Regions from separate parts of the Undibacterium sp. RTI2.2 genome, predicted to be linked through region 1. Evidence: predicted binding sites of a transcription regulator. Region 1 holds the regulator's gene; each other region holds the start of a gene.

Region 1 (10,928 bases):
ATAACGCTCCTCAACCAGCCAATACCGTCGGAGCTAATCCATGAATGGTTTTAAATTACCCGCTTGGATGAGCATATTTAGCAATAAGGCCATTGCTGCACCGATACTCATCATCATGATGTTGTCGATGATGATATTGCCGCTGCCCGCCTTTGTGCTCGATGTCTTTTTTAGCTTCAATATTGCCTTGGCAATCATTGTTTTGCTGACCAGCTTATACACCATCAAGCCACTAGATTTTATGGTGTTTCCAACCGTGTTATTGGTAAGCACGATGTTGCGCTTGTCACTCAACGTGGCATCAACCCGGGTAGTGTTGACCGAGGGGCATACTGGTCCAGATGCTGCCGGTAAAGTGATTGAGGCCTTTGGTCATTTTCTGATTGGCGGTAACTATACAGTTGGTATTGTGGTATTCGTTATTTTGACGATTATTAACTTTACTGTCGTTACCAAAGGTGCTGGCCGTATTGCGGAGGTCGGTGCCAGATTTGCATTGGATGCGATGCCTGGTAAGCAAATGGCGATTGATGCAGATTTAAATGCAGGTCTGATTGTAGAACAAGAAGCACGTCGTCGCCGTACCGAAGTCGCGCAAGAAGCTGAGTTTTATGGCGCGATGGACGGTGCTAGTAAGTATGTGCGTGGCGATGCCGTGGCAGGCATTATGGTCACTATCATCAATATTGTCGGTGGCTTAATTGTAGGTATGGTGCAGCATGATCTGGATTTTGCAACGGCGCTAAAAAACTATACTTTGCTGGCGATCGGTGATGGTTTGGTTGCGCAGATCCCATCACTGATTATTTCAACAGCAGCAGGTATCGTCGTATCTCGGGTTGCCAGTGATCAGGATATTGGCGGTCAACTGATAGGCCAATTATTCGCTAAACCACAGGTGCTGTTTATTACAGGTGGTATCGTTGGTGGAATGGGTCTGATTCCAGGTATGCCACATGTGGCTTTTTTATTGTTAGCCTTACTTTTGATCGGTGGCGGTTATTTATTAACCAAAAAATCGGATGTCGTCGCAAAGCCTGAAGAGCAAGTTGTAGCGCCAGTTGCGCCATCTGAAATGGAAGAAGCAACATGGCAAGACATCCTGCCAGTAGATACTTTAGGTTTAGAAGTTGGTTATCGCCTCATTCCTTTAGTTGATAAAGGGCAGGGCGGGGAGCTGCTTAGACGCATTAAAGGTATCCGCAAGAAGTTTGCGCAAGAGGTGGGGTTCTTGTCGCCTCCTGTGCATATCAGAGACAACTTAGAATTGAAACCGTCTGCTTATAGGATCACGCTCAAAGGTGTTGAGGTTGGCGTTGGTGAGGCAATTACTGGTCAGTATCTGGCGATTAATCCTGGCATGGTATCTGGTACCTTGCCGGGTCCGATTACTACAGATCCAGCGTTCGGATTGCCTGCAACCTGGATTGACGCTGCCATGCGCGAGCAAGCCCAGACGATGGGTTATACCGTAGTGGATGCCGGTACTGTCATTGCTACTCATCTCAACCATTTAATTACATCGCATGCGGCTGAATTGTTAGGTCGTCATGAAGTTCAGCAATTGATGGATCACCTTGCAAAAGATACGCCAAAGTTAGTCGAGGAATTGGTGCCCAAACTATTGCCACTCTCTATTTTGCAGAAGGTATTACAAAACCTCTTGATCGAGGGTGTGCACATCCGCGATATGCGCACCATTATCGAAACCTTGTCAGAGCATGGCATGCATACCCAAGACGCGAACGAGCTAACGACTTACGTTCGTATTGCATTAGGTCGTGCAATTGTGCAGCAGATATTCCCGTCCACCAATGAGTTGACTGTCATGACATTAGATAACCGGTTAGAACGTTTGCTGATGCAAGCATTGCAAACGAGTGGCTCTGATGGTGCTGGTATTGAGCCAGGATTGGCCGATACCTTGGCAACACAGACAGAGGCCGCAGCCAAGCATCAAGAGCAGATGGGTTTAGCGCCGGTTCTCTTAGTACCCGGTCCTTTAAGAGCGCTGTTGTCGCGTTTCTTGAGACGCACTTTGCCTCAGTTAAAAGTGTTATCGCAAGCAGAATTACCAGAAACAAAAACAATTAGAGTTACCGGCCTGGTTGGAGGGCAATTATGAACGTGAAGAAATTTTCAGCGAATACATCGCGCGAGGCAATTCGTATGGTGAAGGATGCACTCGGTTCGGATGCGGTCATTCTCTCTAACCGTAATGTCGATGGAAAAGTGGAAATACTGGCGATGACAGATGAGACGATGAGTTCAATTGCGACATCATCGGATTCGCGTACGATCCCAGAGATTGCGAAATTTCCACCACGGTTACAGCAGGCTGAACAGGGACGGCAAGCCAGCGAATCGCCTCTGTTCTCAAAATCTCAGCCACACGCCTTAGATAACTTAGTCAGTGGCGGTGAATTAGCCGACGTGATGACTGAAATCCGGTCTATGCGCAGTATGCTGGAAGCGCAGCTGGCGGAGATATCCTGGACGAATACCCAAAAGCGTCAACCTCAAAAAACAGAAGTAATGCGGGAGATGCTGGCAACGGGTTTCAGTGCAAGCTTGTCCCGTTATCTCGTCGATAAAATGCCAGATTCAGAAACTGTCGCTAGCAGCATGGATTGGATTAAAGCGGTCTTAAATCGCAATTTATCTACCATCAATAATGAGAGCGAAATCTTAGAAAAAGGCGGCGTTTATGCTTTGGTTGGCCCTACAGGCGTAGGCAAAACCACCACCACAGCAAAACTCGCTGCCCGCTGCGTGATGCGCCATGGCCCTGCCAAACTGGCATTGATTACGACGGATGGTTATCGTATTGGTGGCTACGAACAATTGCGTATTTACGGCAAAATATTAGGCGTGATGGTGCACTCGGTCAAAGATGAATCTGATTTACGAATTGCTTTGTCTGAACTAAAAAATAAACATACCGTATTAATCGATACGGTCGGCGTCAGCCAACGCGACAAAATGGTGACGGAGCAGGTTGCTATGTTGTCTGGTGCAGATGCCAATGTGAAACGCTTATTGTGTTTAAACGCGACCTCTACAGGCGAGACACTCAGTGAGGTCGTTCGGGCTTATCAGGGTAGCGGGTTGGCGGGATGTATTTTGACCAAGCTTGATGAGGCCGCGACTATCGGCGGCGTGTTAGATATCGCAATTCGTCAAAAGCTTCATATCTATTATCTCGCCAGTGGCCAGCGTGTGCCTGAGGATTTGCACATCGCAAACAAGCAGTACCTGGTTGATCGCGCATTCAAATTAAAACGAGAGACATCTGCCTATCGATTGCAAGATGAAGAGCTACCGATGGTGATGGCAAATGCGGCTATCGCCTCCGCCGCGAATACCAATAATGGTTTGAGGGAGGTGTCTTTTGGCTAGTTTTGATCAGGCAGAAGGCTTGCGCCGGATGTTAGAGGCGCCAAGACCTCGTGTGCTCACGTTTTTATCCGCTTTGCGTGACGAAGAAAAAAGTGGCATGCTTATTAATTTAGGTGCTTCTCTTGCGAGAAAAGGGCAGCAAGTCTTGATGGTTGACGCCAGATCTTCGGCCAATAGTATTGGCGCGTGGCTCAATGCAAATACCGAGCAGACCTTGTTGGACGTTGCAAGACAACGGCGTACAATGCAAGAGGCAGTAAAAATTGTATCAGCAGGCTTATCTGTGACGATGCTCTCAAAATATGCGACTGCATTGGCGCGACTGCCGGCCGAAAATACTAAGCGTTTATCCCGTGTTTTTGATGTTGCTGCAAACAGTGCGGACTTAGTCATTGTGGACAGCGAAATTGATGGCGATGATGCGTTCCCGCTAGCTTCATTTGAAGAGAGCGAAGTCGTAATACAAGTATCTGCCAATGCGGCCACGATTAAAGATGCTTATGGTTTGATTAAACGTGTCAATAACCGCGTAGGCCGTCGTTCTTATGGTATTTTAGTATCGGGTGTAACAGAACCGGAAGCACGATTGGTTTATACCAATATGGCACAAGCAGCTAGTCGATATTTAGCAGTACCTTTGCATTTTGTTGGCTACGTGCCAGAGGACGATCACATGAAAAAAGCAGCGCATTTAGGTCGTTCGGTGATTGATGCATTCCCATTGGCGGGTGCCTCTATTGCGTTTTCTCAATTAGCTGAGCGGCTTGCCTTGACCGCAAGATCAACAGCCCGCTCAACATTAGGTTTACATGGATTGCCAGAGTTAGGTATTCGTCTCGGAATTTGATTGATTATGTACACCGCTAGCGGAAAATCAGATAAAAATTCCCTACTTACGGAGCATGCTCCACTAGTGAAGCGACTCGCTTATCAATTAAAAGCGAGATTGCCCCCCAGCGTCGAAGTTGATGACTTAGTGCAGGCCGGTATGATAGGTCTGCTAGATGCCGTTAACCGTTATGAAGACAATCACGGCGCACAATTTGAAACCTATGCAGTGCAACGCATACGCGGTGCAATGCTGGATGAATTGCGCAGCAGTGATTGGCTGCCGCGTGGTGTGCGCCAAAACATGCGCAAAATTGAAAACGCAATGAACGCATTGCAGCAAAAATTAGGACGTCCACCGCTAGAAACGGAAGTTGCTAAGTTGCTGAAATTGAGTCTGGCCGAATACCAGGATTTGCTGGGTGAGAGTGGCGGACATCAACTCGTGTATTACGAAGATTTTCATGATGCAGATACCAAAGAGCATTTCCTCGATCATTACTGTAACGATCGTTCAGGCGATCCTTTAGAAGATCTTTTGCATGGCGATTTTCGTGATGCTGTGATCTTCGCGATTGATAGTTTGCCCGAGCGAGAAAAGCTACTCATGGGTTTGTATTACGAACAAGAGCTCAATTTAAAAGAGATAGGCGCCGTCATGGGCGTATCCGAATCCCGGATATCGCAACTTCATAGCCAGGCAGTAGCCCGACTCAGGGCTTCGTTAAGGGAGAAAGCGTGGACTGGGCTAGCCTAATTGGATTTATCTTAGTAGTTGTCGGCATCTTTTCAGGCCAGCTGATTGAGGGTGGACGCTTATCCTCCTTAGTGCAGCCTGCTGCGTTTGTTATCGTTGTCGTCGGCACGATTGGCGCTGTTTTGTTGCAAAGCCGGATGCCCACGTTTATCCGTGGCATAAAAATGCTACGGTGGATCATCTCCATGCCAATAGATACAAGTAAAAAAACTATACAAGAAGCCTTGATCTGGAGTGTTGTCGCACGTCGTGAGGGTTTCCTCAGTCTTGAGCGCTACATGGATTCTAGTAAAGATCAATTTATTAGCAAAGGCTTACGCCTGGTGATTGACGGTGTTGATCCATCCCGCTTAAAAGACATTCTTGACGTCGATATTTCTTTGTACGAGATGGAGCAAAGACAAGCAATAAAAATTTGGGAAGCCGCGGGAGGCTACTCGCCGACGATAGGAATCTTGGGGGCGGTACTCGGCTTAATCCATGTTATGGAGAATCTGACAGACCCAAGCAAACTCGGTAGTGGTATTGCAGTCGCTTTTGTCGCGACTATTTACGGTGTTGGATTAGCAAACCTACTTTTTCTACCCATTAGTAATAAGCTCAAAGAAATTATTCACCGGGAAGTTGTCCGGCGCGAGATGTTATCAGATATTTTTTATAGCATTGCTCTTGGTGATAGCCCTCGTGTAATCGAAGAGCGCCTGGCAAACCATAAAAATTAAATTGGTCATGAAGAGAAAGAAATACCAGGAAGAACATGATAACCATGACAGATGGTTAGTTTCTTACGCCGATTTCATCACCTTATTATTTGCTTTTTTTGTAGTGATGTACGCGATATCATCGGTCAACGAAGGCAAATATCGGGTGTTGTCTAATTCTCTTACGGGGGCATTCGGTAAAGCAGTTTTGGTGCAATCAGTAAAACGGGATATCGACGTTGAACCGACGATTAAGCTAGATCCTCTTCCCATCATCAGACCCAAAAATGCGGAACCATTACGCAAAGAACGTGAGCAAATGACTGGCATTGCACGCGATATTTTGGCCGTGCTGGAACCGTTGGTCAGAGAGGGGAAAGTACGCGTAACTCAGACTAGTCGCGGCGTAACGATAGAAATTAATGCTAGCGTGCTTTTTGCCCCTGGTGAAGCGAAGCTCAATGATGATTCAAACCAGGCATTAACGGCGATCGCTTCTGTATTGAAGTTAGATAGTCACGCAATTCAGGTCGAGGGATATACCGATAATCTTCCTATCAAAAATACTAATTTTCCCTCGAACTGGGAATTATCTGCTGTACGTGCAAGCACCGTAGTTCGATTGTTCACAGAAAATGGGGTCGATGAGAATCGAATGACTGCAGTTGGTCAGGGACCAAAAATGCCAGTTGGATCAAATGACACTATAGACGGCAGAGCGAGGAATCGACGCGTCACTGTCACTATCTTGGCTATTTTGCCGGAATCGGGTATTGATGTTCCGGTTACCTCTGCCGATAAAAGAACTAACTGAGCTTGTAATCTGCGTGTAATGTGTTAGTGCAAGTATAAGTGCAATACTAGTTATCAGCCTTGCACAAAAATACAGCTACGTGCTCGTTATATTTTACTTTTTTGCTAGGTAACGTGAAATACTGGATCAAATACTCATTCTCGATTAGACTATACTCACTATGAGTATAGTCTAGTCGTACAAATAATTATTAGGCGATAAGATATATTTGGAGGGTATGGTAGGGGAGTATATCAAGCTACCTAGTTTGTAAAACAATATATAGCTATCAAAAATTGTTATCTAATTGTGACTTTCGCAGACAAACCAGAGTTGACGCAGTAACTGTCGTTGGGTTCAATTAACCTGCAACGACACCACGACCCGTCATATTTTTGACAGTGGACTGACCATTAGGTCCGTACATTGATCCAGCGGGATTATTTTGTTGCAGTATATTTAATGCGTTTTGGTTGCGAGTGAATTGGCGGTTAATTAAAATGCCATTTGTGCGGTTATTTTCTTGCGCTTGCTCAGAAATTGTTAAAAGTGTTTTCCAGTAATTCGATGTTTCTACTTCTGCCGGAGCTTTTTCTAGTAATGCCTGCATGCCGGAATTATCTGAAGTGAATCCTAATTCTTTTAAGCTTGATGCGCGCAATTTTTCTAATTCTGACACTTTTGCTATTATGAGACTCTTGTTTTTAGTCAGATCAATTAGATCATTCACACGTGCTTCAACTAGCGCAGCTTGTTCCAATTTCAACAACTCAGATAATGATGTCATTTCTACGACTTCATCTTCAAGGCATTGATTTAATTGGAGTAGTTTTGCGCTGGAGAGGTTCATGATGATTGTTTTCTGGAGTTTAATAAATCTTTAACAGTCTCAAGCAAGCCATCAGCTACTTTTTCTGAGTTGACCTGGAAGCGTCCTTCAGAAATGGCGAGCTTAATTTCTTCCACTTTTTTTGTTGCAAACACACCGCTATTAGCCTGAGTATTTTGTAAAGCCTGCAATTGCGTCGACAGGGGCGAGATCTGCACCGTATGCGAAGGCGTCGTTGCTACCTCTGCTTTATCGGGCGAGCGATCAGTACGAACCTGAGTACCAGTTGGTACTGCCGGCGTACTTGGTAGTGCGTCATTAATTTTCACAGCGTTACCCTCTTTATTCGGATTTATATACATCTACGTTATGTATATCGGCTGCGTTATTTTAAACTTTAACCTTGAGTAAGGAAATATCGTTCCAAATGGTAATTTCCGATTCAATAGGTGACCTCAATGATCCCACCAGCTCTGGCTATTCCGCTAACTACTTGACCTGACATTGTCTTTGCTTTTGCTACTTGTCCTTCGCTGGCATTGTTTAATGCCTGTCCGTCAGTCGCCACTTGAAATCCTTTACCCGTACTGGTTACGCGCACGGATTGTCCTTGTTGCACTACCGGAGGATTTTTTAGTATGTCTCCTCTTAATGTAGTGCCAGACGTGACGGATGTCGTTATTGACCTGCCTATCGCTTGCTCTGGATTTGTCACAACACCATTTGGTAGGCTTGATAATTCTCCTTTGGTTTTGATTAGATCCGAGGCTGTCAGAACATGTCCTATCGCCAAAGATCCCGCAGTGACATAGTAATCGCCAGTAATTTGCACATTTGCTGTGAGATACACAATCCAAGGCGTTGGTTCTGCGCAGCGTACGCCTACCGTAATCTTGCCCCAAGGTTTACTTCCCTGAGGTAAAAATGGCAATAAATTAGGGCATGCAGCTAAGTTTAAGCGACTATCCAGTGGCCCAACGCTAATGCGCACATCGCCAGATTGGCCGGCGGACTGTGTTTTTAAAAAGTTTTCTGCTGCCTCTCTCACCGCCAAGGGATTTTGCTGAGCGTTGTTTGGCTCGGCAACGACTTGCGTGCTCAAGATTATGCTTAGGATGGCCAGCATTGATCTCGATATTAATCGCTTTTTCATTGGATTCTCGGTGGAAGCATTGAATCAAATTGTAGGTTTTATCTTGGAAAGTAAATCGAGGAATAGACGGTATTTTGGTCTTCTTTTTAGACGATTGGACTTGCCTTTACGGGGATAACATGCAAAGCATCAAAAACCGTTTAAACAGCCGCTGATATTGCTTTTACTTAAATTATCGCGTTGTTATCAAGCTAAAACTGGACTAAAGCAGATCGTAATTGGAGGGAATATGGCTAACAGAATCGACGATTATTTTCGTTTTCAAGAAACTGCGCTATCTGTCAGAGGGCAGCGTCAGCAATTGATTTCATCCAATATCGCTAACGCTGACACGCCCAATTATAAAGCGCGCGATATCGATTTTTCGTCCGCGATGAGTAATGCATTGAATAATGCAGCCACTTCAACATCGACTGGCGCTGCCGTCAACCAGAATGGCAATTTGGCTAATAATGCAATGAGCCAAACAGTAAATCAATCCTCAGCTGAGTTAATAAAAACATCTCCTAATCATCTTGACGGACAAAATAGTGCCGGCACTAGTCAGCTATTGTACCGAAACCCCGTACAGAGCAACGTGGACGGCAACACGGTAGATATGGATGTGGAGCGCAATCAATTCGCGGATAACTCTTTGCGTTATGAGGCTAGCCTTACTATGATTAATATGCAGATTCGCGGCATGTTGGCCGCTATCCAGGGGTAATTATGTCCTTATTCAATATTTTTAATGTCGCAGGTTCCGCCATGAGTGCCCAGGCACAGCGCTTGAATGTGGTGTCTAGTAATTTAGCCAACGCCGATAGCGTAACCAGCTCAAACGGTCAGCCCTATAAAGCCAAACAGGTCGTTTTTAGCGCCGTGCCGTCCAGCGATGCCACTGCCACATCCGTCAAGGTGAAGGAGGTCGTCGAAGATGGTAATCAACCTAAATTGATATATGACCCTAAGCATCCTCTTGCCGATGAAAAAGGTTATGTGGCGACGCCAAATGTCAATGTTGTCGAAGAAATGGTGAATATGATTTCTGCCTCTCGCTCTTACCAGACAAACGTTGATACGATGAATGCCGCTAAAACTTTGTTGCTTAAAACCCTTACTTTAGGTCAGTAAGTAATCATGTTGTTCAATGCTACTTAGTTTTGTTATTAGCAAAATTAGTAAAAGCATTGTGTTAAAAATGTCTCATCAGCGTATCAATAAAATACTTTTGCAACGCTCTAAATACTGGATGAAGGAGTTCAAATGACTACTATTACTAATACCGTTGATCCAGCTTTACTGGCGACGCAGAACGGTACTGCAGCGACAAAATCGACTGTAGCAGATACTCAAAATCAATTTTTGAATTTGCTCGTAACGCAAATGAAAAATCAGGATCCACTGAACCCGATGGACAACGCTCAGGTGACAAGTCAGTTAGCCCAGTTATCCACAGTAACAGGGATCAATCAGCTCAATGCTGCAGTCGCTACTTTAAGCACCAATATGATTGCTGGACAAAATTTACAGGCCGCCAACATGATTGGTCATGGTGTGATTGCACCTGGTAGTGCAATTAGTTTGTCTAGCGGTAAATCGATTTATGGCATCGATTTAGTTCAGGGCGCAGACAAGGTCGATGTCACGATTAAAAATGCCGCCGGTGCTACGGTTAAGACAATTAGTCTTGGCTCAACAGCATCAGGCCTTAATCAATTAACCTGGGATGGTAGCACCGATGCTGGTGGTGTTGCGGCTGACGGCCAGTACACATTCTCTGTAGCTGCAACTTCAGCAGGCAAAGCGGTGGATGCAACTGCATTAAGTTTTGGCCTCGTGTCTAGCGTTACATCCAACGCGCAAGGAGTTAAATTGAGTGTGGCGAATATTGGTGATATCAGTATGGCCGATATCAGAAAAATCTATTAAGAACAATCTGCAAAAAATCTATTCTTGTCATTTTAAGTTCAACTTCAGTTAATTTAATTCTAGTAAATAAGGGGAAATATCATGGGTTTTCAACAAGGCTTAAGCGGCTTAAACGCGGCATCCAAATCGTTAGACGTGATCGGCAATAACATCTCCAATGCCAGCACGGTTGGCTTTAAACAGGCAGAAGTGCAATTTGCCGATGTCTATGCCAATTCTCTCAATGGCTCAGGTGGTGGACAAGTTGGTATTGGTACTAAAGTTGCCGCGATTGCTCAGCAATTTACGCAGGGTAATGTGACCAATACGAATAATCCTTTGGATATCGCGATCAATGGCAATGGATTTTTTAGAATGAACACGAATGGCTCAGTGTCTTATACCCGGAATGGTCAATTCCAGTTAGATAAAAACGGCAATATTATCAATGCGCAGGGTGCACAGCTAACGGGCTATGTTGCTAATGCAAACGGTGTCTTATCGACTGGTGCCCCAGCGCCGATTAATATCAACACGGCTGATATTTCGCCAGCGCAAACCAAGGTCGCAAATGCACT
Region 2 (10,928 bases), on a different contig from region 1:
ATTGATCTAGCTTAGAAACAACATCTTGCTTAATCCCTCCAACAGAGGCCGCCGCAGATAACGCCTCTGTATTGGATGCGGGTCTTGGCAGGTTATCAATCCCCGGCAACATGATAGCCGTTAGCCTGTTCGGCTAGCGCCGTAGGCTTTTGAGAGCTTACGACTGGATTCAGAACTTTTCATTAAATTAGCTAATTGCGCCATCCAAGGTTCAGTTAAATCTCTGATTTCTTTATCGTCAGCCAGGATTTTTTTAATGATCTGAATTTTTTTATTGCGTAAATCTGGTGGAAGTTCTGCACTTACTTCATTTGCTCTCAAAGTTTGTACTTGCGAGGAGCAATCATTCTCCAATTTAGCCAATAAATCCCAATCACCTATTCGGGCAGCGTTAAGCATTTGGTCCGTTATATGGGCAACATTTTCGTAAATCGACATCATTTTCATGCTATCCATTTGCATCAAGCCTCAAGAAATTTGGATGAGCGAGGAGCAAGTGCATCTACCTGCTGTGGCAGCCTGACTGTTTCTGATTCGGCAGTTGCCGCTAATGGAGCGATTGCTTCCCAGGTAGTTTTTAAATCGCGAAGTAAATCGCGTACTTCAATTAATATTTCTGCTTTATTTTTTAAATTAGCAACTAATAACTGATTGCCCATATAGGCATAAAGTGAGTCGAGACTGAGAGCAATTTCACCACCGACTTTTTTATCCAGACTTGCGCGCAGACCATTTTCGATAATCGAAATTGCTTTGGAAATGGATTGACCTTTAGCGGCAATATTACCCGCTTCAAGATTTTGCAATGCATTAGAAATGGCCGTGATCGCACCGTCAAACAGCATGACAATCAGTGTATGTGGACTGGCTGCAATGACACCAGTTTCCATTCCAACTTTTGCGTAGGCATTAGCACCGCGAGTCTGTGATGAGCCAAACATAATGGTAGATTCCTCTTTTGAGCTTCGATTTATACGTTGAATTGTTTTTGTTAATCAAAAAAATTCGCGTAGTAATTATTTTGAGCTGCCTGTTAGTGCCGATAACTGCTGGGTTAAAAATGTACTGGTGCTATTTAAACTGCTAATGATCGAATCCAAGGCTGTAAATTGGGCGCGGTAACGCGCTTCGATATCGATCAGGCGACTGTTCAGATCGTCTGTTTGTTTGCTGAGATCTTTCAGACTTCGATTGACGCCATCAGTGGAGCTTGCGATCGTTCCTGAGCTTCCCAAAAATCCATTCAGCAGACTGGTCAATTTGCTGGCATATCCAATCGAATAATTGACGGTGCCTCTATCGCCAACCGAACCACCTGCTACCAGTATTTTTAGCCCCTCAGTATTCGTCCCGACCACACCAGTCAAGGTTTGCCCTGATCCGCTGACTTGCGAGCCATTAAGAGTGCCAGCAACGTCTAACCCTGCCGTACCAGTTAATTGTGTTCCAGTGAGACTAGCGGCTCCGGTACCGGTACCGTCCGCTATTGCCACATTAGACGCTGAACCATAATTAGTCGATTGCAATATTAATTGCCCGCTATTATTGATACTCGCTTTGACAGTTGATCCGATGGCCGAAAATGCTGATGTAGTATTGATGGCTGTTTGCACAGCGGTAGCTAATTGCGCAGGCGTATAACTACCTGCAGGTATGGCAACACTGGCATTCAGATTATTTAACGTTACGCTCAGAGTTGTACTTGGATCAATCGTCGTTGTGGCTGGCAAAGCAAGATCGCCCGTCAAGCTGCCTTGAGTAGCAAGTTGAGTGACGTTCAGCGCATAAGTCCCTGCTTTTGTCGCAGAGGTAGAACCTGCAACACTAGTCAAACTATCGCTGGTCTTACCGATAGAAGCGAACAAACCTCCTACATCGCTAAAATTATTCGTCAATGCAGTGCTTAACTTTGTAGAGTCAAGTGATAAAGAACCATCTTTTTGGAACGACACGCCGATTTGGGATAATGTAGTTAAGCCACCACCCAAGCCGTTGACTGAGGCAGACAGGGAGTTACGGATTTGATTTTGAACACTTTGAGTTGTCGAGTCGCCCAATAGCAGGCCACCTTTTTGTGTGCTGCTATTGTAGGCGGTAAGACTGGTAATTGTTGCATTGAGAGCGTTATATGCTTGTACGAAACTATTGACGCCATTTTGTACCGAACCTGAGTTAGTCGTTACCGAAACTGTTGTTGATCCTACTTTGGTTAAGTTGAGAGTAACACCCGGTAGTGAACTAGTGACTGTATTTGCCGCGCTGGTGATATTTATCCCATTGACTTTCAGGTTGGCATTTTGAGCATTACTGATTTCAGTAAAATTTTGCGTTCCCGACGGGTCATAATTAAGTAGATTGGCTATCGTAGCATCACCGGTTGAACTAATTTTTAAGCTGGAAGCTACACCGGTTTTGCTTGAGTTGAGTACCAAGTGGTAAGGCGTCGCGCTACCATCACCAACAATCGATGCCGTGACACCTACGCCAGCCGTATTGATCGCATCGCGGATGCCTTGCAGCGAATTGTTCGTGCTATCAATAGTAATGGTACCCGTTGTTTGAGTTGTATCTTGTGCAAACGTCGCACCACTGTAGGTGCCGTTGGTAGCAGTGCCAGTGATCGTACCAAGCTGGAACGACACCGTGGTTGATGCGCCTGTTCCAATTGCGTCTGAAGAACTAGCCTGACCCACGCTGGAAATACTTTGACTTTGTGCCAGCTGACTTATCGCGATATTATATGTCCCAGCTGTAGCTGATGCAGCAGCGGTCGCAGATATAATCGTAGAGTCGCTTGATGTGGCAGTCAAAGACTGAAATACAGATGGCTTGCTTAAATTTGACACTGCACTTTGGAATGAGCTTAGCGCACTGTTCAGAGTGCCATAGGCAGAAACTTTGGCTTGGTAACTCGCTTGTTTAGTTGCCAAGCTGGTTAACGGCTGACTTTCCACTTGCATCAGCTTACTTACAAGTGAATTAACATCAAGGCCTGAGCCTATACCCGTGGATTGAATGGACACCTGATTCCCCTTTACAAGAAACTACTATATCTAGTTATCGGCAAAAGCAAACCAGACTTTAGAAGGGGATTTACCTGCCTATTTCAAAACTGAACGTTTTTAGCATTTCAGGCGCTTTGTTTGATCAATAGTCCCTGAAGTTTATCCAGAGACTTAGAAATTTCCAGCACTTCCTCATTTGGTATCTGGCGCAGAACTTGTTTGGTCTGCTGATCAATGAGTTTGACCACAACATGCTTAGAGTCTGGATCAATACTAAATTCTAAGCCTTGTGAACTAGATTGAAGTGATTTATTAATATCTTTCACCGCAGCCTCAACCTGTTCTCTGGTTGCTTGCGTTTTGCCCGCAGGAGTAACTGCTAGTGATGTATCTAGCGGCGTTGCTGCCTTGGCATTAGATGTCGGGGCGATGTTGCCAGATGGGGGACGATCTGAGACAGTTTGCCCTGATGGTAGTTGATTACCAGTCGAAAGAGCATCCATGATTGTTTCCTTTAAGTAAAATTCCCCTGGTCAAAAAATGACCAGGGGATTGCACTTTTCAATGAAGAGTTAAACCCCTGCCATTGATTAACGCAACAGAGCCAACACACCCTGTGGCAAGGCATTTGCCTGTGCCAAGATCGCTGTACCTGCTTGTTGCAATACTTGACCACGTGTCAAGTTAGCAGTTTCAGCAGCGAAGTCAGTATCCTGAATACGGCTACGGGAAGTAGTCAAATTCTCTGCCGTTGTTTGCAAGCTGCTGACAGCAGAGGCAAAACGGTTTTGATACGCACCCAAGGACGCACGTGAGCTATTGACCGATGCCAGAGCAGCATCAATGGTTGCCAAAGCAGACGTTGCACCCGATGCTGTGGTCAAATCCAGTGAAGAGAGGCCTGCGCCTGCCGTTGCTGTTGCCGCTGTGTTACCAGCAGTTAAGCCAGACGCTGTGGCACCAGCTCCAGCTACTGTCGTCGTACCTACTGCAAGACCAGTATTTGCAAGGGTTGCATTACCTTTTGTCGTAACAGTAAATCCAGCGCTTTGGGCTCCGGCAAGAGTTAAAACACCTCCTGTATTAGTGGCGGTAACACCAGTTTGTGATGTCTTGGCATTAATTGCAGCAGCTATTAATACACCTTGCGCTGTAGCAGTTGCAGCAGTGCCAACGGTGCCAATATCGACACCGTTGATATTGATGTCGCCTGCGCTAAGTGAGAAGTTAGTTCCGGTGATGGTTGTGCCACTTGTTGTACCTGTTCCACCATTTGCTAATGTAATACCAGCAGAGCTTGTCGATGACAACGATACTGTACCAACGGTTGTTTTAATACCAGCTGTTGCAGCAGCAATGCCTGTTGTTAAACCGGTGTTAGTATCGTTGGCGCCAGCGTTGGCAGATTTTGTGATGGTAATATTTCTAGCATCTGATGCGGTTAGTGATACGGCGCCTGTCGTGCTGTCAAAGGTTGCTGTTACACCAGTCTGGCTAGTTTTTGAATTGACTGCAGCGGTTACTTGAGCACCGCGTTCTGCGACAGAGCCTGCCGCCGCGAGTGCGCCAATATCGACACCATTGATTTTGATATCACCAGCGGCGATTGCGGCAGTAGCACTAGTTGCAGTGCCTGTCACAGTCGTTGCATTCGCACTGGCAGTAACACCAGTTTGACCGCTTACCGCATTAATTGCAGCGGCCTTTGCAATGGCGCTACCACTGGAGTTTGCACTGGATACGCCATCAGAGCTAGTTGCGCCAACGTTAAAGCCGTTAATGGCCAGATCGCCGGAGTTAAGGCCCCCAATCGCGTTAGTGCTGCCAGCAAGTGTTGTAGAGTAACTAGAGTTAGAACCTACGCCTAAAGAGGAAGAATTAGCGCTGGCGATGGATGCGATGTTGATCTGATCGTTTGATGTACCGTTTGCACCAACTTGGAAGCCTTGTGATGTAAAGCTACCATCAAGTAAGTGCACGCCGTTGAAGTTAGAAGAGCCAGCAACACGGTTGATTTCAGAAATCAGCTGGTTGGATTCATTATTAATGGCAGCACGGTCAGATGCGCTGTTAGAACCGTTGGCTGCCTGAACAGCAAGGTCACGAATACGTTGTAAGTTATTGCCGATTTGCGTTAAGTCGCCCTCAGCCGTTTGCGCTAAAGAGATACCATCATTCGCATTACGAACCGCTTGGTTCAAACCACCGATTTGCGATGTCAGACGTTGAGAAATTGCCAAGCCCGCAGCATCGTCTTTTGCACTGTTAATACGTAAGCCTGATGACAAACGTTGCAAGGAAGTCGCGAGGGAGTTTTGGGACGTTGTCAAATTGCGTTGCGCATTGAGCGATGCAATATTGGTATTAATATATGAAGCCATGGTGATACTCCTTACCTAAGTTATTTGAACTGGCGAGTGGCCTTAAACTTTGGTCTGTCTTGTTAAGACTACAGGACCGCCGTTGTTATCAGGTATCGGACGGATGCTTAAAAAGTTTAATGAATTTCCCCAAGTAAATATTTTATTTAGGGTGTAAAGTTTTATTTGCTCGCCCGCTAGTCGGCATCAATTCGAATTACTTGAGGGTGAAAATGATCTTATTTTCAAGATGAATTTTCTATAAATTTTGCTAATCTTCATCTAAATAATTCTGCTGACGATGCATTTAGGCGTTTTGGAAAGTTAAACCAAAGTTCGCTGCCTTAGCTTTAATATCAATTTGCCATTGTTAATGTTAATACTGACCATTTATTAGAATTTGTATAAGACAGTCCGGCGATGACAATATTATTGTGTCATCGAGAACTTAGCTAATTCACTTAAATTTATTGCTGATGTTTATCCCCGTAATTTAATACTCTATGGGTGTATTAAAAGTTGTCTAGGTATTAATTGGTCTATAAGGTGTATTTTAAGAAAATAGTGGGGGAGTATCTGTGGATTGAGCAGTCGCCATTAGTAATTGCGAACACATGCAGCGACGCAAATTCACTTATATCTTACGGTGGCTATTAATTATTCGGTAGCTTTACTGAGCATCATTTTTTCACTGGTATAAAAGGAAATCAAACGTGAGCCAAGTCTTGTCATGAGTAGTGAAAATGAAGTGGAGCTTAGTGAACTCACTTCGCCTGAGCAAGCTTTAGCTCAAGCGCTAGATCAACTAATGGCAATGGCACAGCAGTGCAGGCAAAGCGGTAATCTTTTGAAGGCGGAGGAGTGCTATGAGCTGATCTTGACGCATGCGCCCGAGCATGCAGACGCCAATTTCCAGGCCGGGCAATTGAAGCTTTTGCAAGACGATCAACTTAATGCGCTGGCTTATTTTGAGCGCGCTATCCAGGCGTCTCCGGCGACTGGCTCATATTGGTCGTCCTATATCGCAATTTTAAAGTCATTAGGTGAAGAGAGTGTTGTCGCTGAGGCGCTGAACTTGCGGGCGCATTTTTTAAGAGATACCACTGATCACCTGACTGCCTCTGAGTCAGATCAAAAAACGGATAACGATCCGCCAATAGCAGATAATCTGCCGAATTTGTATATCCCAAAGACGCGACCTCTGACTTCAAAAAAATCCTTCATTCCGTCTGAAGGAGTGGGTCAGCTCGTTCATTTGTACGAGAAAGGTATTTATTCAGAAGTGGAGCGTCTGGCACGCAAGCTGACAAAAAAAAATCCAAGGCATGGGTTAGCCTGGCGCTTTTTAGGGATTGCTTTGCTGGAGCTTGAGCGCAAAGAGGCATCTTTAGTTGCCATGCAACAAGCAGTACGCATTTTGCCCAATGATCCGATTGCGCATTTTAATTTGGCTCTCGGGTATGCGAAAATGAATAATTTCTCTTCAGCCGAACAGCATTACCAACAAGCGATCAATTTGAATCCTGCGATGTTGGAGGCATACAATAATTTAGGTAATTTACTCGCTGCACTATCCAAGTTCGATGAGGCGGAGTCTTGTTTTCGGGCTTTAATTCAATACAAGCCAGAGTTTGCTTTAGCACATCTCAATTTGGCTAATGTGCTGAAACAAAGCGAACGTTTGCAGGAAGCAAAAGCGGAAGCGATGCTGGCATTAAAGCTAGCACCAGACATGGCAGAGGCGCACAATTCTCTGGGAGGAGTTCTGCATCTCTTAGAAGAATTAGATCTAGCATCAGATCATCTGCAACGAGCTATTGCGCTGAAGCCAGATTTTGCCTCGGCTTACAATAACTTAGGTACGGTGTATCTAGAAAAACGTCGGTATTTAGATGCCCAAGATTGTTTTAGAAAAGCCTTGATTCATAATCCTAAAATGAGCGCTGCTTGCCGATGCTTAGGCGTCGTAGGCACTTTATTAGCAGAACCGATAGAGGAATCAGAACAATTTCTTCGAAGGGCGTTAGAGCTCGATCCCAAGGATCACTACGCAAATACTGCTTTGTTATTCTTGCTCAGTGAGGCGACTCATGTCACTCCAACCGCATTGTTTGCGGAGCATTTGCGTTTTGGTGAGCGTTTTGAATCGAGTCTGATATCAACCTGGTCAAAACATGCTAATGATAAAAACAGTGATCGTCCTCTAAGAGTCGGCTTTGTTTCGGGTGATTTTTACAATCATGCCGTTGCTACCTTTATTAGTCCGATCTTGGAGCACCTGCACAAGTACCAGTCTCTTGAGTTACACGCTTACTATAATAATGATGAAGATGATAAAGATACCGCCAAGTTGAAATTCTACTTTCATCAATGGAAAAAAATACACCTGAAGAGTGACGATTGGACATTTAAACAAATTGTTGCCGACAAAATCGATATTTTAATAGATCTGTCAGGGCACACATCGTTAAACAGATTGACATTATTTGCCCGCAAGCCCGCACCAATTCAGATAAGCTGGATTGGTTATCCAGGCACGACCGGTTTGCGTGCGATGGATTATTTTGTGACGGATCGATTCTGCTTGCCGTCTGAACAATTTGATCATCTTTTTTCGGAGAAATTAGTGCGACTACCTGCGATTGCTCCGTTTTCTCCGTCGCCTGAATCTCCAGAAGTAAATGATTTACCTGCGTTAACAAACGGTTATGTCACTTTTGGGAGCTTTAATCGAATCGGGAAAATAACGGATGATGTGATTCAAGTATGGTCAAACTTATTAAACGTAGTGCCATCTAGTAAGTTGTTTTTGGGCGCTATGCCACAAGACGCCAGTTTTCAGCATTTGATTGATGCTTTCTCTAGCAGAGGGATTTCTCGCGATCGGTTAAGCTTTTTTGGCCGGTGCGGGATGACTTTGTATCTTAAACAATTGCAAAAGATTGATATTTGCCTGGATACTTTTCCCTACAATGGTGGGACAACCACCCTCCACGGACTCTGGATGGGCGTACCGACATTAACCAAGGCGGGTTCTACCGTGTCTGCGCGGACAGGTATTGGACTTTTATCTCATGTTGGTTTACAGCGATGCGCCGTATCTAATGATGAAGAATTCGTTAAAGAGGGTGTGTATTGGGTTGAACATTTGGACGAATTGGCGCAACTAAGAGCATCTTTAAGGGATAGGATGAGAAACTCACCGTTGATTAAGCCTGAGCTTATCGCCGCAGGTCTCGACCGGGCGATGCAAATAATGTGGCAGAGATGGTGCAAGGGCTTAGCTGCAGAATCTTTTGTCGTTGAGGAAGCAGAATTGAATGTCGCAAAAAAATGGAGTAGTTATGAGTGACTTCACGCCACCACGCCCAATTTATGTTACGCAACCTCTGCTGCCACCACTAGCGGAATTTATGCCGTACCTAGAGCAAATTTGGGCGAATAAAATTTTGACTAATGGTGGACCTTTTCATCAGCAATTAGAGCAAGAGCTATGTGATTATCTCGGTGTAAAACACTTGTGTCTGTTTGCAAATGGCACGTTGGCGTTATTAACTGCCTTGCAGGCATTGCGAATTTGCGGGGAGGTAATTACTACGCCTTACTCGTTTGTAGCGACGGCACACTCCTTGTTGTGGCATGGGATTAAACCTGTTTTTGTCGATATTGATCCGGTTAGTCTTAATATGAATCCAGACAAGATCGAAGCAGCAATTACAACCTCAACTACTGCGATTATGCCAGTGCATTGCTATGGACATCCTTGCGATGTAGACCGGATACAAAAGATCGCAGACGACTATAATTTAAAAGTAATTTACGACGCGGCTCACAGTTTTGGGGTCCAATGTAAAGGCGGTAGCGTATTGAATTATGGTGATTTGTCAGTCTTGAGTTTTCATGCGACTAAGGTTTTTAATACGTTTGAGGGTGGCGCTATTATTTGTCCCGATGCAAAAACCAAAAATCGGATTGATCATCTGAAAAATTTTGGTTTCGTTGATGAATTAACCGTAGTGGCCTCAGGTATCAACGGCAAGATGAGTGAGATCAATGCTGCGTTTGGCTTGTTGCAACTAAAAAGTATCGATGATGCGCTGCAACAGCGCAAGGAAGTCGATAGAGCTTATCGGCGCGGGCTGGTAGGTATTGCTGGTATCCATTGCGTACCTGACGCTGGTGAGGACATTGCTAATTATTCGTATTTTCCAATTTTGGTTCAGCAAGACTATCCGCTGAAAAGAGATGAGCTATATCAAAAATTGCGTGATTCCGGAATTTATGCGCGACGTTATTTTTATCCGCTGATCAGCGAATTTCCAATGTATCGTAGTATCCCTTCTGCCCTGCATACTAATCTACCAGTTGCCAGCAAGGCTGCCAGTGAGGTGATTTGTTTACCGATTTACCCTGATCTGAATTTGTCTCAAATTGAGCGGATTATTGATCTGATTAAAAGTTGATGATCAGCTTATGAAAACAATCATCTACGGAAATGGGGCGATCGCAAAATTAGTTTTTTCATACGCGCGTCATAGTATGAATATTGCAGGTTTTACAGTGGACGATATTTGTATTGCTGATAATACGGATAGTTTTTTAGGTTTACCCCTAGTTCCATTTACTCGCGTAGAAGAGCAATTTGCACCCGATCATTACAACATGATCATGGCAATGGGCTTCGTCGATATGAATGCTCTGCGCGAAAAAAAATATCTGGAAGCGATCCACAAAGGCTATGTATTTACCAGCTTTATCCATGCTTCAGTAACCAAGCACGACGATGTGATTATTGAGGATAATTGCGTGATTCTCGATCATGTTTCTATTCACCCCGGATGTAGAATCAAGCAAGGTACTTTTATTTCAAGCAATGTCAATATCGGACACGACTGCAATGTGGATGAATTTAACTGGATCAATTCTGGTGTTGCGATTGCTGGCGGATGTCGTATCGGGCAAGCTTGTTTTTTTGGTGTTAATTCCTCTGTAGGTCATGGCGTGCACATCGGGGCTAGAAATTTTATCGCTGCAAACACGCTGATCAATAAAAGTACAGAAAACGATCAGGTGTATTTGTCAGAAGCGGGTCAGCTTTTAAAATTAAAAAGTCAATCATTTCTTAAATTTAGCCAATTACTTGGTTGATTGAATTGATTTGGACGATTACAGCGCTGGGAGGGTGCTTTGCTCCAAACGGATATTGAAGAGTCAGCGACAGCCAAAATTGCGCCCTTATTTTTTAGTTATGCCAAGAGCACACCCGAAAAACAAGCGATTTGGTGTGAGGGCGAGACAATAAGCTACCGACAATTAAGTGAATTAGTTTGTCGCTGGTCGCATGGAATGTTGACCAATGATGTTAAGCGAGGTGATCATATTGGAGTGATCTTGCCTAACTGCATTGAGTTTGTCGCATTGATGTTGGTCGCCGCGGATCTTGGTGCAGTATTAGTACCTTTAAACACGTCGTTGACGCCGAATGCAGCGCGACGAGCTTTTGATGCGGCGGAGGTAAAACATGTAGTGTCAAACGCTAGCTTATTGCGAGCATTATTTGATC
Region 3 (10,928 bases), on a different contig from region 1:
GCCATATCAGAACAGATCAGCGCACAATTTTTTAGTTACACCGGCGATCAGCAAACAAAGTCCCAAGCAGCATGAATACTTTAGTCGACAATAATAGTGCCCCAGTGCGCTACCGTGTAGTGCATGAGACCCGTTACACCTACCCAAGCCTGGTCACCTTATCTCAGCAGTTTTTGCACATGACACCGCGGGACTTTGCGTACCAACAGACAGAGTTCCATCAGATCGTGATGGACCCAGGCGAAGATGACGGGGTCGATGGTGTTGATTATTTTGGTAACGGCACCCGTCACGTGACAATTACGGTGCCGCATAAAACCTTGCTGGTACATGCAGAATCTGTAGTTGCGCTCAGCCCGCGCCGCGATCTTAGTCAGATCAGAGGCACCATGGCGTGGGAGCATTTACGCGACATGATGCTGCAAGTCCGCAGCCCGGCAACCTTAGAAATTTGCCGCTATTTATATGCCTCGCCGCATATCAGTTGTGGCGATTTGCTGGCGCAATATGCGCGCGTCAGTTTTACCCCGGGCAGGCCATTGCTGGATGCGGCAATGGATTTAACGCGGCGTATTTTTGACGATTTTGAGTTCGACGACAAAGCTACTGAGATCTCCACAACCTTAGAAGAATTGCTGGAATGGCGGCGTGGCGTATGCCAGGATTTTGCGCATTTAATGATCGGTTGTTTGCGCAGTCTGGGTTTGCCAGCCCGCTACATCAGTGGCTACATTCTCACGCACCCGCCTGCCGGACAAGCAAGACTGATCGGTGCCGACGCATCGCATGCCTGGGTATCTTTATTTTGCCCGGGACTGGGCTGGATTGATTTCGATCCCACCAACCACTGCCTGGTTCAGCGCGAACATATCACCTTGGGCTGGGGGCGGGATTTTAGCGATGTCACACCGATGCGCGGTCTGGTGCTGGGCGGTAACGGTCAAGAACTACAAGTCAATGTCACCGTCATACCGCTCAACGAAGAATTTGCAGAAGCCTTGCCAGCGTAAGGAACGCTCAGCACATTGCTCAGATTAAGCTCGATATTTTATTATACTGGTAGGATGTATATATGGGTCGTCCAAGTAATCATTGGACAATCAGCATTATTTATAAAAAATAATGGGGAGTATATGATTGGTACATCTTATGTGTTTGGCGGGAATGACGTTGAATCAAGCTGATTTAACTCCGCTGGCTGACATGCTGGATCAATACGATTGTTTTATCTAAAACCGCCAATGCCTTCGCAATGACCTGTGATGCTTGTTGGCCTTGATTGGCTGTCGCTTCCACAATCAACCTGGCGCTGGCGCACAGGCGCAAAGCACTGACGGGTAATCCAGCCCGCTGACCACATAAAACCGGTTGTCCCAGCTGGCACCGCAATGCTACTACTTTACCAAATTCTTCAAGAAATTCGCCACCAGGCGCGTCGCCAAATCCCAAATCAGAACGCCCGCTCAAATCAGGTAGTAACAGCCGGTATACCTGCATCGTTTGTTCCCGACTCAATGGTGTTGGATGGTCGCGATGATCCGGCGTTGCAGAGGCACAAAGCAAAAAAGGGAAAATAGTCTTTTGTTGATCCCAGCTTACTTCAACGTTCAACGCTTGTCTGTCCAATCGCGGTACTGGCACACTTTGCAGCTCCGGATGCTTCTCCAGATAGTCTGCAAATGCCGCTGAGAACTGTTCTAAAAATTGGACAATCGCTGTCTCAGGTACCGCCCGAAATGCGCGTAACTCCTCCAGCGCCGCCTCCCAGCGCAGCAATAATCCAAAGTTGGCCACATGCGCCAACGCATCTGCCGCTGCCCAATCCTGCGGCCAGTCTGCGCGACAAGAATATGGCTGTAAGGCCGGCGGCATGCTGATTCGGCGTAAGCTTTGTGCGATATCTGGTGGGATCATCAGCACACCAGAAAATGTGGGCCCGGTTAAAAATTTAGAGCCGGTCAATGCCACCATAAAATGATGTGACAAATAGCCATGCAAGCTCGCGTTCGATAATCTGAACTGGCAAGCATCCACTAACACCGTCACCGTATCAGGTAAGCGGTGGCTTAGTTGCTGCGCGCAGGCAATCGAGGGCGCTATCATTCCGGTTTTGGTGACATCAACCAAGGTCAATAAGACTTGTTGACCGCGCGTTACGGCATTATTGGCGAAGGACGCAACCTCGGCATCCACCTCGTCGGTGGCTCTCGGTGTGCCGTCGGACAAGCGGATGGCTACCGTGACGACTTCAATCTGAACATCAGTTTCAACGACAGCATCGGTAACAGCATTAGCAATAATACTGGTGCCGACCGTGACCGATTCGCCCAAGGCAGAGCGGCTACTAAAGTGCCTGCCCGCAACTGCCATCGGTACGCCGCTACCGGTTTCTTCCGCCTCCATCATGATTACGAGCAGCGATGCTGTTTTGCTGAGGTCTTCGCTTTTTTCTTTATTCTTTTCTTTATTCGTTTCTCTATTCTGCCGCGCTCGTTGGGCAACAAGCTGAGCTGCAATTAAATGTAAATCGGTGCCCGAAGCGGCAAAGATTAAATCGGTACCGGATACTTTATCAAGCTCACATAAGTGATTTAATTCTTGCCGTACACGATCAAGTTCATGCTGGTAAATAATCTGGGGTGTTTCAGTATTTAACGCCACAAGCAGTTGTTGCCTTAAGCTATTTGCCGCTGCAAAAGCGTGGGTGGAAATAGTCGACGCAGTCGACGAGCCATACGCCAGCAGTGCATCATTGGGCAACGATTGGCAGCCATATTTGTTGGACATACCATCCTCATCTTGCCCCACTGCGATTGCAATCCGCGCATCGCCGCCATCCCGTAAAAGTTGCTCGGTTGGTGGCAACTTGGCAGGTGCAAGAATCTGTTCAGCAACTGCTGCCAGATTCTTGGGTTTAATGGCAATAGATGGAATCATTCATTGAGTATTCATTTAGCATCCATGATGGTCATGAACTTTGCTGGGGCGCAAGCGCCGCAGTTTTAGCAACCATAGACCGGAACGCGGTAAACAATTTTTGCATCTGCGGCTGTTTGTACGGATACAAATCAACCGGGTCCATCGAGTGCACAATCATGTCGCTATCCACTTCAAAAATCAGTAACTGTCCGTCACTGGTTTCTCCGCAATCAATGCCGACATAATCCAGACCTATGCGCTCGCTAATCGCTCTAAAAGCAGCTTGATGACGCGGCACAAAATCAAACTGAAAACTGGCCATAAAGCGTTCTTCTTCCGCCCGTTTTTCCGGGCTATCCGCCATACCTGCATTCAGATAATGGATCATCCAATGAGAAGAAATTCCCATGTGAGAAATGAATGGTTGACCATCGATCAGCATGATTCTGTATTTTCTAAAAAATCCATCCTCACTGCGATAATCGACAAAACGAGCGATATAAAATTCATCGCTGAGCATGCCCATCAGATAATCGGCGATGGCGCTGGGAGACGTAATTTTTTCTAAGCCCTGACCGGCATGCGATCCCACTGGACGCACAATAATGGGGAAATCACCATCGGACAGCAGACTGGTGATGGTCAGTTCTTCATTGGCGATCTTACGTAGAGTTTTGCGGTCTATCCGCACTGAGGTTGGCATCACAACGCCGTCTGCCGATTGTAATAAGGCACAGGCATTGTCGCGCCCCAAATGTGCAATCCGTCCGGGCATGTTCAGCACAGGTCGAGGCCAATCTTGGACGATATCTTCTAATGCTTCTAACAGCGCGTGGTTATCATCCGACTCACCCACGGCGACAAACATCACATCATGCTCAGGCAAGGCGGGCAGGGCAGGGATACCATCGCCAACGTAGAGTAAATCCAGCGCGATATCGGCGTTTTCTAATAAAAATTCTAGCGGCGTATTCGCCATTAAATCACCTGCGGCCATCAGTGCCAGTAAACGGATTTTTGGAACAGCCGTGGTCGGCACAGAATACAGTTGCTGTATTTTTAGCGCCTCCATTTGGGTTGCTAATGCTGGTTCACTATGACCAATCAAGAGCAGCAAAGTCGCCAGGTCCATCATTACATTGCCATCATTCGGATGCTTGGTCGCATACTCAATCAGCTCTGCGCCAAAAGGCTTTAAATCCACGCCAGAAAACGCTAATCGCATTAGCGGCGCCAGACCGATAAATGTATGTTGGCTGTCCTCTTGTGGCGCCGGTGCGCCAGCTCCATTTGCTGCGTTGTCTGTGTCGGGAGTTGTCATAATTTTTCGCTGATCTGATTCAAAATTAGAGAGTATTTAGTGGTATTAATTCGCGTTAGATGCTGCAAGTGAGTTACCAAACCGTATCGCTGCTGTGATGAGTGCATCGACATCTATTTCACGAGTGCGATGATTAACAATCGCTGCGCGGATGGCCAGTTGGCCGTTGATGATGGTGGTGGAAGGCGCTGCAATGCCGGACTCCTGGATGGCAACGACAATCTTCGCATTAATCTGATCAATATTACTTTTGTCGGTATTACTTCCGTCTGCCACATCGAGATCAAGCTTAGCACCGTGGTAGCGAAAACAAACAATATTCAACGACACCGGGGCTAGTAGTTCTAGCCCCGGCTTGGCTTCTATCTGCTGCCGCATATACTGCGCTAATTTACAGGTGGTAGAAATCACCTGACCTAGTCGCTCTGCGCCGTACACTTGAATCGTGAACCAGGTTTTAAGTGCCCTGAATCCACGTGATAAATCAGGACCAAAATCACAAGGCCAGGGCGAACCTGCCGCCATGCCTTTGGCTTCGCGTCGCAAATAACTGGCTGGCGTGGCGAAGGTATCGTAGTGCGCCGCACCGTCACGCACCAGAATAAAACCGGCGTCATACGGCACTTGCCCCCACTTGTGGAAATCAAATGCGATCGAATCTGCGCGCTGTATTCCCGTCAATCGCGGAGCAATATCGGGGGCCAACATCGCCAGCGCACCATAGGCACCATCGACGTGGAACCAAAGATTTTCGCTTTGTGCGAGATCGGCCAGTGCTACTAAATCATCCACCGCACCAACATCGACGGTACCTGCAGTACCAGCAATAAAAAACGGAGTGAATCCGGCCTGGCGATCAGCTGCAATGGCGGTTTTTAGCGCGGCAATATCACATTGAAAATCGGCGTTCATCGGTATTTGTCGCAAAGCGTTCATGCCAAGACCAGACAAATCCATGGCTTGCGCGATGCAACCATGCGCCCCTGCAGACGTGTAGGCAACCAGACGTTTCGGGCTGGCAGCGATGCCCGTATGACGAATCTCCGTGCCCAGTACACCAGTTCTGGCGACGAGCACCGCAATCAAATTTGCCATTGAGGTACCAGTGACAAATAAGCCGCTGGCGGTATCTGGGAAGCTGAATAATTCGCGCATCCACTGCACAACCTGGCGTTCTACTTCCAGCGGTATCTGGTCGCGGCCACCGAGATTGGCGTTAAGGCCGGCGGCTAACATTTCTGCTACCGTTCCTACCGGTGTGCCACCACCATGTACCCAACCCATAAAGCCGGGATGCGTATTGCCCACTGCATAGGGCAGTACATTTTGCATAAACGTTTGGTGTACATCGGTCAGTTCGCTGCCATGCACCGGCAAGTTTTGCCGAAACTGCTCACGCGTCGCTGCTGGAATTGGCTGCCAGACCGGGCGATCGCGGATGTGCTCTGCATAACCCAAAATATCGTCCAGCATGCGGTGCGCTTGCGAACGGAATTCTTGCCACGCAAGCGGATCAGCAGGGTCAAGCGAATCGGGTAGATCAAGCGAATCTGCAGACATCTTTTGCATGCTTTTTCTCAGTTGTGAGGTCGGAACTTAGTTTTAACTCAGATTTTCCATTAGGCTGCTACCAGTTCGCAAAAACTTAGACGGCATGCGCTGTTCCAATGGAAATCTAGATTTAATTATCAATCAAAATAGAAAAGTCCAAGCAAAGAATAAGTGCTTTTTCTAAGCTCAAATCAAAAATCAACAGAAAATACGGCAGAAGAGGATGGTGGGAGAGTTGTTGCCAGGTGCAAATCAGCTTTTGAACCAGCCTGCGCGTGGCAGGCTGTTTAGTGTAGGCGGTTTCGTGTTGTAGGTTTAGCCGACAAGGTTTAGGCTTGCGTTGGTGCTAGCGTTGATCCTAGCGTTTGTGAGGGGGCGGATGTTTAGCGCTGGTTTACGCTTTATCGTTGATTAAGAGTCCCTGCAATTTAGCCAGATCTTTTGCCACTGCCAATACTTCTACTGACGGAATTTGTCGTAATACCGTGTTGGTTTGAGAATCAACGATCTTGATGACGACTTTTCCAGAGTCATTATCAATACTGAAATTGACACTATTGTCAGAGTTGATAAAGTTATTAATCGCATCAACCGATTTTTTCAGCTCCGCGTTACTGACCGGCGCGGTGGAGGCGGCTTGATTGTCGGTGCTGCTGGTCGCGGCGACAGTCGTGGCATTTGCAGATTTTGCAGCAGGTGCAACGGTTTGTAGCACTGGCACAGGCGCACTGGAGACGGCGTTGCCGCTACCTGTTATTTGACTGATACTCATATCATTTCCAATACTAAATAAATACTACAAACCTGATTTGTGCCGCTGTATGCGCCACTTCATTTGCTACATCAATGCAACTTCGTCCCTACAAAACGCAATTTTCTAGCTTAGGATGGAATGATGGATTACTAGGTTTATCGGTCAGTTTTCCGAAAAGTTGAGCTTATTTTTAGGTCTAAGCAAAATATTGTCTACTCAGCGATGCCGTGCAGAATCTAGCGTGCTAGTTTTCGGGTTTGCAATCTGATTTTGTGATTTTACAAATCGATTACCATGCTGATATGAATATACTCCCCGTCATTTTTTAAAAAATCGGCTTACGTGCTTGTAAATGTATGGACAACTTAAATATACATAAGGGGAGTATTAATTTAGGGAGGAGTTCAAGTAGTATTTCTGGTGTAATCACCAGCGTAAAGCAGCGTTACGGAAACGCTGCAGTAGCAGAATAGAGGTGCATGCACTTTTGTCATGTTTGCTGACATTTGCTCATACTGGTTGACCATCTGATCGGCTAAATCTATTTAAATCAATTCAAACCAATTCAAGCCATACTCCCTCATCCACACAAACTCAGCCCCGCCGCTCTCACAAAAGAGTAAACTACGCCTCATATGGCTGCGCATTCGCGGAGCTAGCCCTGATAAGAACTGAGAGCACTATGTCCGATACCCCAATCCCCTTATTTTCTGATTTGCATCTAAGCGAACCGCTGTTACGCGCTTTAAAAGATGTCGGTTACGAATCCCCATCACCGATCCAGGCTGCGACGATTCCGCCGCTGCTGGCAAATCGTGATGTATTGGGTCAGGCACAGACAGGTACGGGTAAAACCGCAGCGTTTGCGTTGCCGATTTTGTCGCGCATTGATATCAAGCAAACGACGCCACAAGCTTTGGTGCTGGCACCGACCCGCGAATTAGCGATTCAGGTGGCAGAAGCCTTCCAGCGTTATGCCACGCATATTCCGGGTTTCCATGTCTTGCCAATTTATGGCGGCCAGAGTTATGGCCCGCAATTGTCCGCATTGCGTCGTGGCGTGCATGTGGTAGTTGGCACACCTGGTCGCGTGATTGATCATCTGGATAAGGGATCGCTGGATTTATCCAAGCTTAAAACTTTGGTATTGGATGAGGCCGATGAGATGTTACGCATGGGTTTTATTGATGACGTAGAACGTATTTTGCAAGAGACACCAGAAACTCGTCAGACGGCCTTATTCTCTGCCACGATGCCATCCGCGATTAAGCGCATTGCCCAAACTTATCTGGACAATCCGGCAGAGATTACCGTCGCCGCCAAAACCGGTACCGCCGACAATATCCGCCAACGCTATTGGCTGGTTAGCGGCATGCACAAGCTGGATGCCTTGACCCGTATTTTGGAGGCAGAAACCTTTGACGGCATGATCATTTTTTCGCGCACCAAATTGGGTACGGAAGAATTGGCAAGCAAGCTGGAGGCAAGAGGCTTCTCGGTTGCCGCAATCAACGGTGACGTACAACAACAGCAACGCGAACGCACGATTCAACAACTCAAAGATGGCAAGATCGATATCCTGGTTGCCACCGACGTTGCCGCCCGTGGTCTGGACGTAGAGCGTATTAGTCATGTGATTAATTACGACGTGCCACATGATCCGGAAAGCTATACCCACCGTATTGGTCGTACTGGTCGCGCAGGCCGTAGCGGTGAGGCAATTTTGTTCATCACCCCGCGTGAAAAAGGTTTGTTGAAATCGATAGAGCGTTCTACCCGCCAGTTAATTTCACCATTAGAGTTGCCGACTATCCAGGCGGTGAATGATGTGCGGATTGCTCGTTTTAAAGAACAAATCAGTCTGACTCTGGCCTCCGGCGATTTGGCTTTATTCCAATCCGTGATTGAAGACTACGAGCGTGAAAATAATGTCCCCGCGATAGAAATTGCAGCGGCGCTGGCAAAAATGGCTCGTGGTAACGAACCGCTTTTACTCGATAAGAATAAGCGCCCAGCCAGCGACGATACCTGGAACAACGAACGCGCAAGCCGCACCAATCAATTTGAGCGTAGTGATCGTGGTGACAGAGGCGACAGAGGCGATAGAGGCGACCGGGGTGACCGCAACGACAGAGCGGCACGCCCAAGTTTCGCGCCAAGAGAACGTGTAGAACGTCCGGCCGATGCTGGTATGAAAACCTTCCGTATTGAGGTCGGCCATGCGCATGGCGTAAAGCCCGGCAATATCGTCGGTGCGATTGCCAACGAAGCGAATATCGATTCTAAACATATCGGACGTATTGAAATCTATGACGATTACAGTGTCTTGGATTTGCCAGAAGATTTACCGAAAGATTTGTTAGACCATTTAAAATCGGTTCGCGTCGCAGGTCAGCAATTACGCATCAGTGCTGATCGTGGTGTTGGCGGTAATAGTGGCAACAGCGCAAATGCAGCATACGAAAAACCAGCGTATGAAAAACCAACTAAGCCACGCGCAACACCCGACAGCAAACTCACCGCTGCCGTCGAGCGCGCAGCCTATGCCGACAAGAAAGAAGAGAATCTTGCCGAGCGTTTTGGTGATGCCGCGGATCGTCCAGCCAAATCCAAAAAAGATCGTCCGGCCAAAGTGCAATTACCCGTGCAAAGCTATCGTATTGAAGTCGGTCGTGAGCATGCAGTCACACCGAGCAATATCGTCGGTGCCATCGCCAATGAATCTGGGGTAGAAGCCAAACTGATCGGTCGTATCGATATTTTTGATAGTTACAGCCTGATCGATTTACCACAAGGCATGCCGAAAGAAATCTTAAAGCATCTGAAAACTGTGTGGGTCGCAGGCAAGCAGTTAGACATCAGCGAAGCAAGCGGTGACGGACCAGAGACTTTTCCAAAACCGGCAGCAAAGAAAACTGCTTATGCGGCAGACAAACCTGCTGCGAAGTCAGGATTTAAATCTGAATCCAAACCCGAATCTAAGTCTGCTTTTAAGTCATCAAGTGCAGCCCCTAGACGCGTAGCAGATGGCGGCAAAGCACCGCCCAAATCACCACGCAAGCCGGGGAAATTCGCCTAAATTCTTCCGGTAAAAAACAGTAATCGCGCTTCTAATGCCTATAAAAAAAGCTAACGAGACTCAGTAAGAGCCGCGTTAGCCTTTGGTCTATTCTCGCAGTTTCTGAAATTCTCTACATCAAGTTAAAATTCTTCCCAATCATCTGCCTTGCCAGCGGGCTCTTTTGCGACTTGTCGGGTTTTCGCAGGGTTGCTGATCTTGGTGACATTCGATGCTTTCTTCGGTGCTAGAGTTGCCGCTCTTGTCACTGCTTTCGCTGGTACTACGTTAGCCAGTTTGGGTTTGGTATTTTGTGCTTGCATGCCGTCCAGTTTAAACACACTCACCAGCTGCGCCAGACTGCTAGCTTGATCTTGAAGTGCTTCGGCTGCGGCCGCCGCTTCTTCTACTAATGACGCGTTTTGTTGGGTAACGGTATCCATCTCAGTGATGGCCTGGTTGATCTGCTGAATACCACTCTCTTGCTCTTGCCCCGCGGAGGTGATCTCGCCCATGATATCTGTGACCCGCTTAACACTGGCGACGATCTCGTCCATAGTGGTACCGGCTTGACTAACCAGGACGCTGCCGGTTTCTATCTTCTCGACGGAATCACCGATCAAGGTTTTGATTTCTTTAGCGGCACCAGCTGAGCGTTGTGCCAGGTTGCGCACCTCGCTGGCGACGACCGCAAAGCCGCGCCCTTGTTCGCCGGCTCTGGCGGCTTCCACCGCGGCATTTAAGGCCAGAATATTCGTCTGAAAAGCGATACTGTCAATCACGCCGATGATGTCGACAATTTTCTTGGCGGAGTCATTGATGGACCCCATCGTTGAAACGACTTTCGCCACCACCTCGCCCCCTTTCACCGCCACGTCAGAGGCAGATACGGCCAGCACGTTGGCTTGCCTTGCGTTGTCGCTATTTTGTTTAACGGTCGAGGTCAATTCTTCCATCGAAGATGCGGTTTCTTCCAGCGAACTGGCTTGCTGCTCTGTGCGCGAAGACAAATCCAGATTGCCCGATGCGATTTGGCTGGAGCCAGTCGCAATCGACTCTGTACCTGCCCGCACCTGACCGACAATATTTTGTAAGCTGGCATTCATTTCTTTTAAAGCTTGTAGTAGTTGGCCTGTTTCGTCTTTCGTAACGACATCTATACGACCCGTCAGATCATTCGATGAAATCAGCTTGGCAATGCCCACCGCTTCCGCCAGTGGACGGGTAATACTAACGGTAATAAACCATGCGCCTGCAACGCCTAACAACAAGGCGAGTATGCCTAGACTGATAATCAGCGTGCGACCACTTTTATAATCCTCAAT

What was found. Region 1 encodes FliA, which starts transcription of late flagellar genes. Its sites were predicted from a motif close to CTAAAGTTTNNNNNNNNNNNGCCGNTA; they were not measured.
Region 2: fliD (flagellar filament capping protein FliD) is a predicted target of FliA. The motif match lies at 3,059-3,085, and genes of this name have one in related genera.
Region 3: QN395_RS09315 (flagellar protein FlaG) is a predicted target of FliA. The motif match lies at 6,702-6,728, and genes of this name have one in related genera.

What each region holds. Positions count from the first base shown of each region.
Region 1 covers NZ_JASJXN010000019.1:13,100-24,027, forward strand. The annotation lists gene flhB (flagellar biosynthesis protein FlhB) at 1-44, shown strand, start outside; gene flhA (flagellar biosynthesis protein FlhA) at 41-2,125, shown strand; gene flhF (flagellar biosynthesis protein FlhF) at 2,122-3,399, shown strand; gene QN395_RS11975 (MinD/ParA family ATP-binding protein) at 3,392-4,246, shown strand; gene QN395_RS11980 (RNA polymerase sigma factor FliA) at 4,253-4,984, shown strand; gene QN395_RS11985 (flagellar motor protein) at 4,966-5,706, shown strand; gene motD (flagellar motor protein MotD) at 5,714-6,499, shown strand; gene QN395_RS11995 (flagellar protein FlgN) at 6,840-7,328, opposite strand; gene flgM (flagellar biosynthesis anti-sigma factor FlgM) at 7,325-7,636, opposite strand; gene flgA (flagellar basal body P-ring formation chaperone FlgA) at 7,750-8,409, opposite strand; gene flgB (flagellar basal body rod protein FlgB) at 8,690-9,166, shown strand; gene flgC (flagellar basal body rod protein FlgC) at 9,169-9,573, shown strand; gene QN395_RS12020 (flagellar hook assembly protein FlgD) at 9,706-10,371, shown strand; gene flgE (flagellar hook protein FlgE) at 10,453-10,928, shown strand, end outside.
Region 2 covers NZ_JASJXN010000002.1:38,275-49,202, reverse strand. The annotation lists gene QN395_RS01330 (flagellar hook-length control protein FliK) at 1-112, opposite strand, end outside; gene QN395_RS01325 (flagellar protein FliT) at 121-456, opposite strand; gene fliS (flagellar export chaperone FliS) at 462-941, opposite strand; gene fliD (flagellar filament capping protein FliD) at 1,017-3,023, opposite strand; gene QN395_RS01310 (flagellar protein FlaG) at 3,131-3,508, opposite strand; gene QN395_RS01305 (flagellin) at 3,596-5,386, opposite strand; gene QN395_RS01300 (tetratricopeptide repeat protein) at 6,096-8,717, shown strand; gene QN395_RS01295 (DegT/DnrJ/EryC1/StrS family aminotransferase) at 8,710-9,828, shown strand; gene QN395_RS01290 (acetyltransferase) at 9,839-10,513, shown strand; gene QN395_RS01285 (class I adenylate-forming enzyme family protein) at 10,553-10,928, shown strand, end outside.
Region 3 covers NZ_JASJXN010000013.1:74,985-85,912, forward strand. The annotation lists gene QN395_RS09290 (circularly permuted type 2 ATP-grasp protein) at 1-75, shown strand, start outside; gene QN395_RS09295 (transglutaminase family protein) at 72-1,010, shown strand; gene QN395_RS09300 (hypothetical protein) at 1,186-2,937, opposite strand; gene QN395_RS09305 (RimK family alpha-L-glutamate ligase) at 2,969-4,240, opposite strand; gene QN395_RS09310 (pyridoxal phosphate-dependent decarboxylase family protein) at 4,286-5,809, opposite strand; gene QN395_RS09315 (flagellar protein FlaG) at 6,186-6,563, opposite strand; gene QN395_RS09320 (DEAD/DEAH box helicase) at 7,228-9,624, shown strand; gene QN395_RS09325 (methyl-accepting chemotaxis protein) at 9,747-10,874, opposite strand.